2 regions of the Mesorhizobium sp. ORM8.1 genome follow, and region 1 is predicted to be linked to the other one. Evidence: riboswitches for the same ligand, from Rfam matches in the RefSeq annotation. Region 1 holds a riboswitch; the other holds the start of a gene.
What was found. Region 1 has a riboswitch for S-adenosylmethionine ahead of ACVDG8_RS15260 (O-succinylhomoserine sulfhydrylase). Riboswitches for the same ligand answer to the same signal wherever they lie in the genome.
Positions count from the first base shown of each region.

Region 1 (4,709 bases):
GCTGGCTGGGGGCGCCGTCGAATGGCGCGGCAACGCCATGACCATCCGTACCCGGGAAATGACGGAGCTTGACGAGATCGCCTGAGCCAACCCAGGCAATCTCCAGCGGTCGTTGCGAAGTTTACTTTGCCGCCTTCAGCGCCTGCTCGACGTCTTCGAGCAGATCGTCCGTATCCTCCAGGCCAACCGAAAGCCTGAGCGTGCCCGGCCCGATGCCGAGCTCGGCACGCGCCTCGTCGCTGAGGTTCTTGTGCGTCGTCGTTGCCGGATGGGTGATCAGGCTCTTGGCGTCGCCGAGGTTGTTGGAGATCAGGACGATGTCGAGCGCGTTCTGGAAGGCAAAGGCGGCCTGCTTGCCGCCCTTGACATCAAGGCAGATCAGCGTCGAGCCGCCCGCCATCTGCTTCCTGACGATATCGGCCTGCGGGTGGTCGGCGCGGCCTGGATAGATGACGCGGGCGATCTGCGACTGCCCGGCCAGGAAATCCGCGATCTTACCGGCGCTTTCCGTCTGCTGGCGCACGCGCACCGGCAGCGTCTCCAGGCCTTTTAGCAGCGTCCAGGCGTTGAAGGGCGACAGGCTCGGGCCGGTGTGGCGGAAATAGTCGTGCAAATTCTCGTCGATCCACTTCTTGTCCGACAGGATGATGCCGCCGAGACAGCGCCCCTGGCCGTCGATGTGCTTGGTCGCCGAATAGACGACGATATGCGCGCCAAGCTGCAACGGCTTCTGCTGCAGAGGCGTGGCGAAGACATTGTCGACGACAAGCCGCGCGCCGATCGAGTTGGCAAGCGAAGCGACAGCGGCGATGTCGACCACTTCCAGTGTCGGATTGGTCGGGCTTTCCAGGAAGAACAGCTTGGTGTTCGGCCTCACCGCCTTTTCCCAATTGGCGGTATCGGTGCCGTCGACCAGCGTCGCCTCGATGCCGTAGCGAGGCGCCAGCGTCTCGACCACCCAGCGGCATGAGCCGAACAGCGCGCGCGCCGCCACGATATGGTCGCCGGCCTTGGCGCTGCACAGAAGTGCCGCCGTCACCGCTGCCATGCCGGAAGCGGTGGCGCGGGCATCCTCCGCACCCTCTAGCGCGCACATGCGCTTTTCGAACATGTCGACCGTCGGGTTGGCGTAGCGCGAATAGATGAAGCCGGGCTCCTCGCCCTTGAAACGGGCTTCGGCGGCTTGCGCCGTCTCATAGACATAGCCTTGGGTGAGATACATCGCCTCGGACGTCTCGCCGAATTGGGAACGAAGGGTTCCGCCATGCACGAGTGCCGTCTGAGGCTTCCAGTTACGCTTCTTGGTGCTCATAGCCCTGCTTCCAGACACAAAAAAACCGGCCGCGAAAGTCGCAACCGGTCCATACGGCCTTGCGGCCAACGGTCCTTTAGCGACTTGTTTAACGTGGCTGCAAGCCGACCGGCCAAATCACCACGGGATAACGACCCTTTAGACCCGCGCCGCGCTTGCGTCAATTGCCGGCTTCATTAAGAGGTTTGTACCAGGCAGGTTCCGCAAAAGCGTCCAGTGGTTTTGCGGCAAGAACCTGCCCCAAAGAGATCCGCCTTAACGGAGCCCGCCTTTGCGGCAGACAGGCATTCTTCCCGATCAGGATATCGCGGCGCTGTTTGAGGCAGGCACGCTGAAGTCGCCTCGCGCGCTCGACGCCGACCAGGTCCAGCCGGCCAGCCTCGATCTGCGGCTCGGCGAAAAAGCCTTTCGCGTGCGCGCCTCCTTCCTGCCAGGCCCCGATCATCTTGTGGTCGACAAGCTCGACCGGCTGAAGCTGCACGAGATCGACCTTGCCGAGGGCGCGGTGCTGGAAACGGGCTGCGTCTACATCGTGCCGCTGCTTGAAAGCCTGGCCTTGCCGGCGCATGTGTCGGCTTCGGCCAATCCGAAGAGCTCGACCGGACGGCTCGACATCTTCACCCGCGTCATGACCGACCGTGGCCACGAGTTCGACAAGATCGCGGCCGGCTACCACGGTCCGCTCTATCTCGAAGTCAGCCCGCGCACCTTTCCGATCATCGCGCGCGCCGGCTCGCGCCTGTCGCAGATACGCTTCCGCACCGGACATGCGGTGCTGACGGAAAATGAGCTGCGCGATCTCCACCGGGCCGAGATGCTGGTCGCCACCGAGCCGCCCAATATCTCCGGCGGCGGTATCGCGCTGTCGATCGATCTCGACGGCGACAAGGACGGTCTTGTCGGTTATCGCGGCAAGCATCACACCGGTCTCGTCGATGTCGACAAGCGCGCCGCCCAGGATGTCGTCGATTTTTGGGAGCCGATCTACAAGAGCGGCGCCGGCGAGCTGGTGCTGGATCCGGACGAATTCTACATCCTGGTCAGCCGCGAGGCGGTGCATGTGCCGCCGCTCTACGCCGCCGAGATGACGCCCTTCGATCCGCTGGTCGGCGAGTTCCGCGTCCACTATGCCGGCTTCTTCGACCCGGGTTTCGGCCACTCGGCCTCCGGCGGAACCGGCAGTCGGGCGGTGCTCGAAGTGCGCAGCCACGAGGTGCCCTTCATCCTCGACCACGGCCAGATCGTCGGCCGCCTGGTCTACGAGCACATGCTGAAGCGCCCGCAAGCGCTCTACGGCAGCGATCTCGGCTCCAACTACCAGGCGCAGGGCCTGAAGCTCTCCAAGCATTTCCGCGCCGCACGTTGAGGCTGAGGTGGCACCTCTTACCTTCTCCCACAGGGGGAGAAGGGGAAGCCGGCGCTACAACGCCTTCACCGCCACCTTTGCCGGTTTTTCGATCTCGAGCGGGTTGCGCAGCGGCAGGCCGAAATCCTGCGCTTCGATCTCGAATGTATCGCCAGCCTCGGTCCGGACGCCATCGGCGAAGGACAGCGTCGCGGTGCCGAACATGTGCACATGCACGTCGCCCGGCTGGCGGAAGGCCGAATATTTGAAGTGATGATGCTCGAGATTGGCGATGGTGTGCGACATGTTCGCTTCGCCCGACAGGAAGGGCTTTTCCCAAAGCAGATTGCCGTCGCGCCAGATGCGCGATGCGCCGCGGATGTCGGCCGGCAGGTCGCCGATCAGGATTTCCGGGCCGAACGAGGCGTTGCGCAGCTTGGAATGGGCAAGGAACAGATAGTTCACCCGCTCCGTCACGTGGTCGGAAAATTCGTTCGACAGCGTGAAGCCGACGCGGAACGGCGCGCCGTCATCGCCGATGACGTAGATGCCGGCGATCTCCGGTTCCTCGCCGCCATCCTGCGCGAAAGCCGGCGACATCAAGGGTGCGCCGGGCGCCACGGCCATCGTGCCGTTGCCTTTGTAGAACCATTCCGGCTGCACGCCGACCTGTCCCTTGGCCGGCTTGCCGCCTTCGAGCCCCATGCGGAACATCTTCATGGAATCGGTGAGTTGTTCCTCGCCGTCGTTGAGCTTCTTGTGCATGGAATCGCGCGTGGCGGCGGATCCCAGATGCGTGAGGCCGGTGCCGGTGAGATGCAGGTGCGCGGGATCCGGGTGGTTGATCGGCGACACCAGCCGGCCCTTCTTGTAGGTGGCGTCGAGATCGACCGCCTCGCCATAGCCTTTGCGCTCGATCAACGCCTCAAGGCCGACACCGGTGCGCGCGGCCTCCATCGCCAGCGAATAGACGCTGCGCGCGCCGTTGATGATCCTGGTCTTGCCGCCGCCATTGCGGGCAACGACGCGGATCGTCTCGGCGTCGTCGAGGATCTGGGAGATCAGCATGTTTGCAATCCTCTCTCATCTTGCGTGTGGCCGGCTGCCTTGCGGGCAAACCCTGACCGGCGCGGCATGGAGAAACCCACGCCACGGTTGAAATTCGTCGTCCGGATTGCGCTCGCGAACCTGTTCCTCTCGGGACTTATTGGCGCCGCCTGGCAGCTTCGCGATCTGGAACCCGTATGCCTCCTTAAATCCGCATCAGGCGTTTTGGATGGAGCATGATCTTTTCCGAAAACCGGCATCCACTTTTCGGGATCATGCTCTAGGCCTTGTTCTTGTTGTAGACGTCGAAGATGACGGCGCCGAGCAGCACCAGGCCTTTCACCACCTGCTGCCAGTCGACATTGACGCCCATGATCGACATGCCGTTGTTCATTACGCCCATGATGAAGCCGCCGACCACCGCGCCAATGACCTGGCCGACACCGCCCATGGCCGAGGCGCCGCCGATGAAGACGGCCGCGATCACGTCGAGCTCCGAGCCCAGACCCGCCGCAGGCACGGCCTGACCGAGGCGCGCCGCGATGATCAGGCCGCCAAGCGCCGACAGCACGCCCATGTTGATGAAGACGAACAGCGTCAGCCGTTCGGTGTTGATGCCCGAAAGCTGCGCCGCCTTGGGGTTGCCGCCCATGGCGTAGATGCGCCGGCCGATGGTCATGCGCTTGGTGACGAAGACGAACAGCGAGATCAGCACGCCCATGACGAGCAGCACCACCGGCAGGCCCCGGTAGCTGGCAAACTCATAAACCAGGAACAGCGCCAGCGCGCTGGCGACCAAGGTCTTGATGACGAACAGCGGGAAGGGTTCGGCCTCATAGCCATGGCGCTCGCGCTTGCGCCGGGTGCGGACCCCGAAATAGGCATAGGCCAGCACCGCGATCAGGCCGAGCACGATCGTCGTCATGTGCAGCGTCAGGCCGCTGCCCAGGATGGTCTTGCCGGCGGCGTTGACCGTCGGCGGGATCAGCGTCAGCGGACCGATCA
Region 1 covers NZ_CM132600.1:3,002,626-3,007,334, reverse strand. Annotated here, with positions in the region: partial or broken gene ACVDG8_RS15265 (ceramide glucosyltransferase) at 1-85, shown strand, start outside; gene ACVDG8_RS15260 (O-succinylhomoserine sulfhydrylase) at 122-1,312, opposite strand; SAM riboswitch at 1,369-1,446, opposite strand; gene ACVDG8_RS15255 (2'-deoxycytidine 5'-triphosphate deaminase) at 1,584-2,678, shown strand; gene araD1 (AraD1 family protein) at 2,733-3,725, opposite strand; gene mmsB (multiple monosaccharide ABC transporter permease) at 3,985-4,709, opposite strand, start outside.

Region 2 (4,709 bases), 1.6 Mb from region 1:
TTCGGCGGCCGCTTCATCGTCCATGGCGGCGAGGTCGAGGTCATCGAAAACGACTGGCCCGGACATCTGATCGTCATTGAATTCCCGGACCGTCAGCATGTGCGGGACTGGTACAATTCGCCGGCCTATCGGGCGATCCTCTCGTTGCGCACCGAAAATTCGAACTCCGGTGTGATCGTCGTTGACGGCGTCGAGCATCCGCACAAGGCTACGGATGTGCTTGGCTAGAACTATACGCTTGCGCAATTCGTGCCGCAGGCTAGCGCTTCAGCAGAAAAACCGCTTGCTGCCCGAAAAAGTTCCAGAACCACCACGGCATCGACAAGCCGATCTTCTGGCCGGCGGCGTCGAGCGCGGTCGCCTTCTCGACCGTCGCGCCAAGCTCCTCGCACAGATTGACGAAGTCGCGGATGGTGCAGAAGTGGATGTTGGGGGTGTCGTACCAGGAATAAGGCAGGTCCTTGGTGACCGGCATCCTGCCCTTGACCAGCAGCGAGAAGCGCACCCGCCAGTGGCCGAAATTAGGGAAGGAGACGATGGCGCGGTTGCCGATCCTGAGCAATTCGTCGAGCACGATCTTAGGGTTGCGGGTCGCCTGCATGGTCTGCGACAGCACGACGAAATCAAAACCCTTGTCGGGATAGAATTTCAGGTCCGTGTCGGCGTCGCCCTGGATGACCGAAAGGCCGCGCGCCACGCATTCGTTGACGCCGCGCTGCGACAATTCCAGCCCGCGGCCGTCGACCTGCTTGGTCTCTTGCAGCAGCTCCAGCAGCAGGCCGTCGCCCGAGCCGACGTCGAGGACGCGCGAGTTCGGCGGGATGAGGTCGGTGACGACCTCGAGATCGACGCGCTGGGCGCGGTTGACGCTCATGGCTTCGCCTCCTGCCTGGCGCATGATCCCGGTCCGAAAAGTCTGCAATTTTTCGGGGTCATGCGCGGAGCCCTCTCGCCCGCGCGGCCGAGCCGATAAAACCGTTGATCGCCGCGAACAGCTCCGGCTCGTCGAGCAGGAATGCGTCGTGGCCGCGATCGGTCTCGATCTCGACGAAGGACACCGAGGCGCCGGCGGCGTTGAGCGCATGCACGACCGAGCGGCTTTCCTCGGTCGGGAACAGCCAGTCGCTGGTGAAGGAGACCAGGCAGAAGCGTGTCCTGGTGCCGGCGAAGGCGTCGGCCAGGCGGCCACCATGGTCGGCGGCGAGATCGAAATAGTCCATCGCCCGGGTCAAATAGAGATAGGAATTGGCGTCGAAACGGTCGACGAAGGTCATGCCCTGGTGGCGCAGATAGCTTTCGATCTGGAAATCGGCGTCGAAGCCGAAGGTCAGCGCCTCGCGGTCCTGCAGGTTGCGGCCGAACTTGCGGTGCAAGGCCGCCTCCGAAAGGTAAGTGATGTGGGCGGCCATGCGGGCGACGGCGAGCCCCTTTTCCGGGCGCTTGCCGAAATCGAGATATTTGCCGCCGTGCCAGTCCGGATCCGCCATCACGGCCTGTCGGCCGACTTCATGGAAGGCGATGTTTTGCGAGGAATGGCGCGCACCGGTGGCGATCGGCAGCGCGCAGAAGACGCGTTCGGAATGACTGGCGGCCCATTCCAGCACCTGCATGCCGCCCATGGAGCCGCCGAGCACGCAAAACAGCTTTTCGATGCCGAAATGGTCGACCAGCATCGCCTGCGCACGCACCATGTCGCGGATGGTGATGATCGGCAGCTCCAGCCCGTAAGGCTTGCCGGTCGTCGGGTTGGTCGACGCAGGACCGGTCGACCCGAGACAGCCGCCGATAACGTTGGAGCAGATGACGAAGAAGCGGTTGGTGTCGATGATCTTGCCGGGGCCGATCAGCACTGCCCACCAGCCCGGCTTGCCGGTCACCGGATTGGTGCTGGCGACATGCTGGTCGCCGGTCAGCGCATGGCAGACGAGGATGGCGTTGGAGCGGGCGTCGTTGAGCGTGCCATAGGTCTGATAGGCGATCTGGAAGGGCGACAGCAGCGTGCCGGCGTCGAGCTGCAGCGGCCTGTCGGGGCCGAACTGCAGTAGCGGGCTCGACGGATGGTCGGCCTCGTCATTGGTTCGTGCAGCGCGCTGAGCGGCCATCGCAGTCCTCGATCCAAGCCGCATCGATCTTTACTGATGCGGTGTCCGGGCCGGCGGACAACAAAAAACCGGCCTGCCTTCGCGAAGCCGGTTTACAGGTTGCAAACGGCCCTTTAGCGAATTGTTTAACGTGGCTGCAAGCCGACCGGCCAAATCACCACGGAAGTGTTGCTGCTCTTCTAGAACCAGCGCCGCGCTTCGTCAACGGCAAGGAGCGGCGGCCTAAGCGCCGGCACTCGACATTCCGGGCCATGGCCTGTATTTCCGCTGCGGCCTCAAGACCTTCTCGACGGATTTGTGACATGAAGCAGGATCAGCCACGTCCGACGCCCCGCGCGGGCATCATGGACATCGAGGCCTACGTGCCCGGCAAGAGCACGGCCCCGGCCGGGGTGACGAAAGTCTATAAACTGTCGTCGAACGAGAACCCGCTCGGGCCCTCGCCGAAGGCGATCGAGGCTGCGCGGCAAGTGGCTGCCAAGCTCGACGTCTATCCTGACGGCTCGGCCCGCCGGCTGCGCGAAGCGATCGGCGAGGTGCATGGCCTCAACCCGGCAAACATCATCTGCTCCAACGGCTCCGACGAGATCCTGGGGCTTTTGGCGCAGATCTATCTCGCGCCCGGAGACGAGGCAGTGTTCACCGAACACGCCTTCGGGGTCTACAAGATCTATATCCAGACGGCGGGCGCCAGGCCGGTGGCGGTCAAGGAAACCGAGGAGCGCGCCGATGTCGACGCGATCCTGGCGGCCGTGACGCCGGCGACGCGGATCGTGTTCCTCGCCAATCCCAACAATCCGACCGGCACGTATTTGCCGTTCAGCGAGGTGCGCCGCCTGCATGCCGGCCTGCCGAAGAACGTGCTTCTGGTGCTCGATGCGGCTTACGCCGAATATGTGCGCCGCAACGACTACGAAGCCGGCATCGAGCTCGCCGGAAGCGCCGAGAACGTGGTGATGACGCGCACCTTCTCCAAACTCGGCCTCGGCGGCGCCCGGGTCGGCTGGATGTACGGTCCGGCGCATATCGTCGATGCGATCAACCGGGTGCGCGGCCCGTTCAATGTCAACGCGACGGCCATCGAGGCCGGCATCGCGTCGATCCGTGATCGCGCCCATGTCGAGCGCAGCGTGCTGCACAACGAGAAATGGCTGGCCTGGCTCAGCGAAGCGCTCACCGCTCTCGGCCTCAGGGTGACGCCCAGCGTCGGCAATTTCCTGCTGATCCACTTCCCCGACGACAAGAAGCATTCCGCCGCGGCCGCCGACGACTATCTCAGCCAGCGTGGCTATATCCTGCGCCGCGTCACCGGCTACGGCTTTCCCAACGCGCTGCGCATGAGCGTCGGCACCGAAGAGGCCAATCGCGGCGTCGTCGACGCGCTGGCGATTTTCCTGAAAAGCTAAAAACACAATGGCATCACCGATGTTCGAGAAAATAGCGCTGGTCGGCATCGGCCTGATCGGCTCGTCGCTCGCACGCGTCATCCGCCGCGAGGGGCTCGCCAACCACATCGCCATCGCGACGCGCAGCGCATCGACGCTCAAGCGCGCCGAGGAGCTTGGCCTTGGCGATTCCTACAGCACCGATGCCAAGGAAGCGGTGGGCGACGCGGATCTCATCATCGTCTCGGTTCCGGTCGGGTCATCCGGCGAGGTCGCCGCGGAGATCGCTCCAGTGCTGAAGCAGGGCGCCATCCTCACCGATGTCGGCTCGACCAAGGCCTCCGTGATCGCGCAGATGCAGCCGCATGTGCCCGATGGCGTGCATTTCATCCCCGGACATCCGCTGGCCGGCACGGAAAAATCCGGACCGGACGCCGGCTTTGCCGATCTCTTCGACAACCGCTGGTGCATCTTCACGCCGGTGCCGGGCACCGACCCCGCCGCGCTCGAGAAGCTGTCGGAATTCTGGCGGCGCTGCGGCTCCAACATCGACACGATGGACCCGCAGCATCACGACATGACCTTGGCCATCGTCTCGCACCTGCCGCATATCATCGCCTACAACATCGTCGGCACGGCGGACGACCTGGAGGCGGTGACCAAGAGCGAAGTCATCAAATACTCCGCCTCCGGTTTTCGCGATTTCACCCGACTGGCGGCCTCCGATCCGACCATGTGGCGCGACGTGTGCCTGCACAACAAGGATGCGATCCTGGAGATGCTGGCGCGCTTTTCGGAAGACCTTGCCTCGCTGCAGCGGGCAATCCGCTGGGGCGATGGCGAAAAACTGTTCGACCTGTTCACCCGCACCCGCGCCGTCCGCCGCTCGATCATCGAGGCCGGCCAGGACATCGACGTGCCGGATTTCGGCCGTCAGGCGGTCGAACACCCCGGTTCAAAAGCTAAGCTTTTCTCTCGTCGCTTCCGACGGCGGCCAGTGCGCGGCCATCATCGCCAGCGTCTCGGCCCGATCCGGTGCGCCGAGACGGCCGCCGAAGCGCAGACATTTGAGCGCTGCGGCGGCGCTGGCGAAACGCAGCGCTTCCTCCATAGGCATGGCTTCGGCAAGGCCGACGGCGAAGGCGCCGTGGAAGACGTCACCGGCCGCGAGCGTGTCCACCGCCTTGACTTTCGGCGCCTCGACATGGCCCACGCCGCCACT
Region 2 covers NZ_CM132600.1:4,645,302-4,650,010, forward strand. Annotated here, with positions in the region: gene ACVDG8_RS23385 (DUF1330 domain-containing protein) at 1-228, shown strand, start outside; gene metW (methionine biosynthesis protein MetW) at 260-874, opposite strand; gene metX (homoserine O-acetyltransferase MetX) at 933-2,102, opposite strand; SAM riboswitch at 2,196-2,273, opposite strand; gene hisC (histidinol-phosphate transaminase) at 2,405-3,508, shown strand; partial or broken gene ACVDG8_RS23405 (prephenate/arogenate dehydrogenase family protein) at 3,516-4,439, shown strand; gene ACVDG8_RS23410 (sugar kinase) at 4,443-4,709, opposite strand, start outside.
Region 2: linked by a shared signal. The riboswitch ahead of metX (homoserine O-acetyltransferase MetX) and the one ahead of ACVDG8_RS15260 (O-succinylhomoserine sulfhydrylase) in region 1 are both predicted to bind S-adenosylmethionine.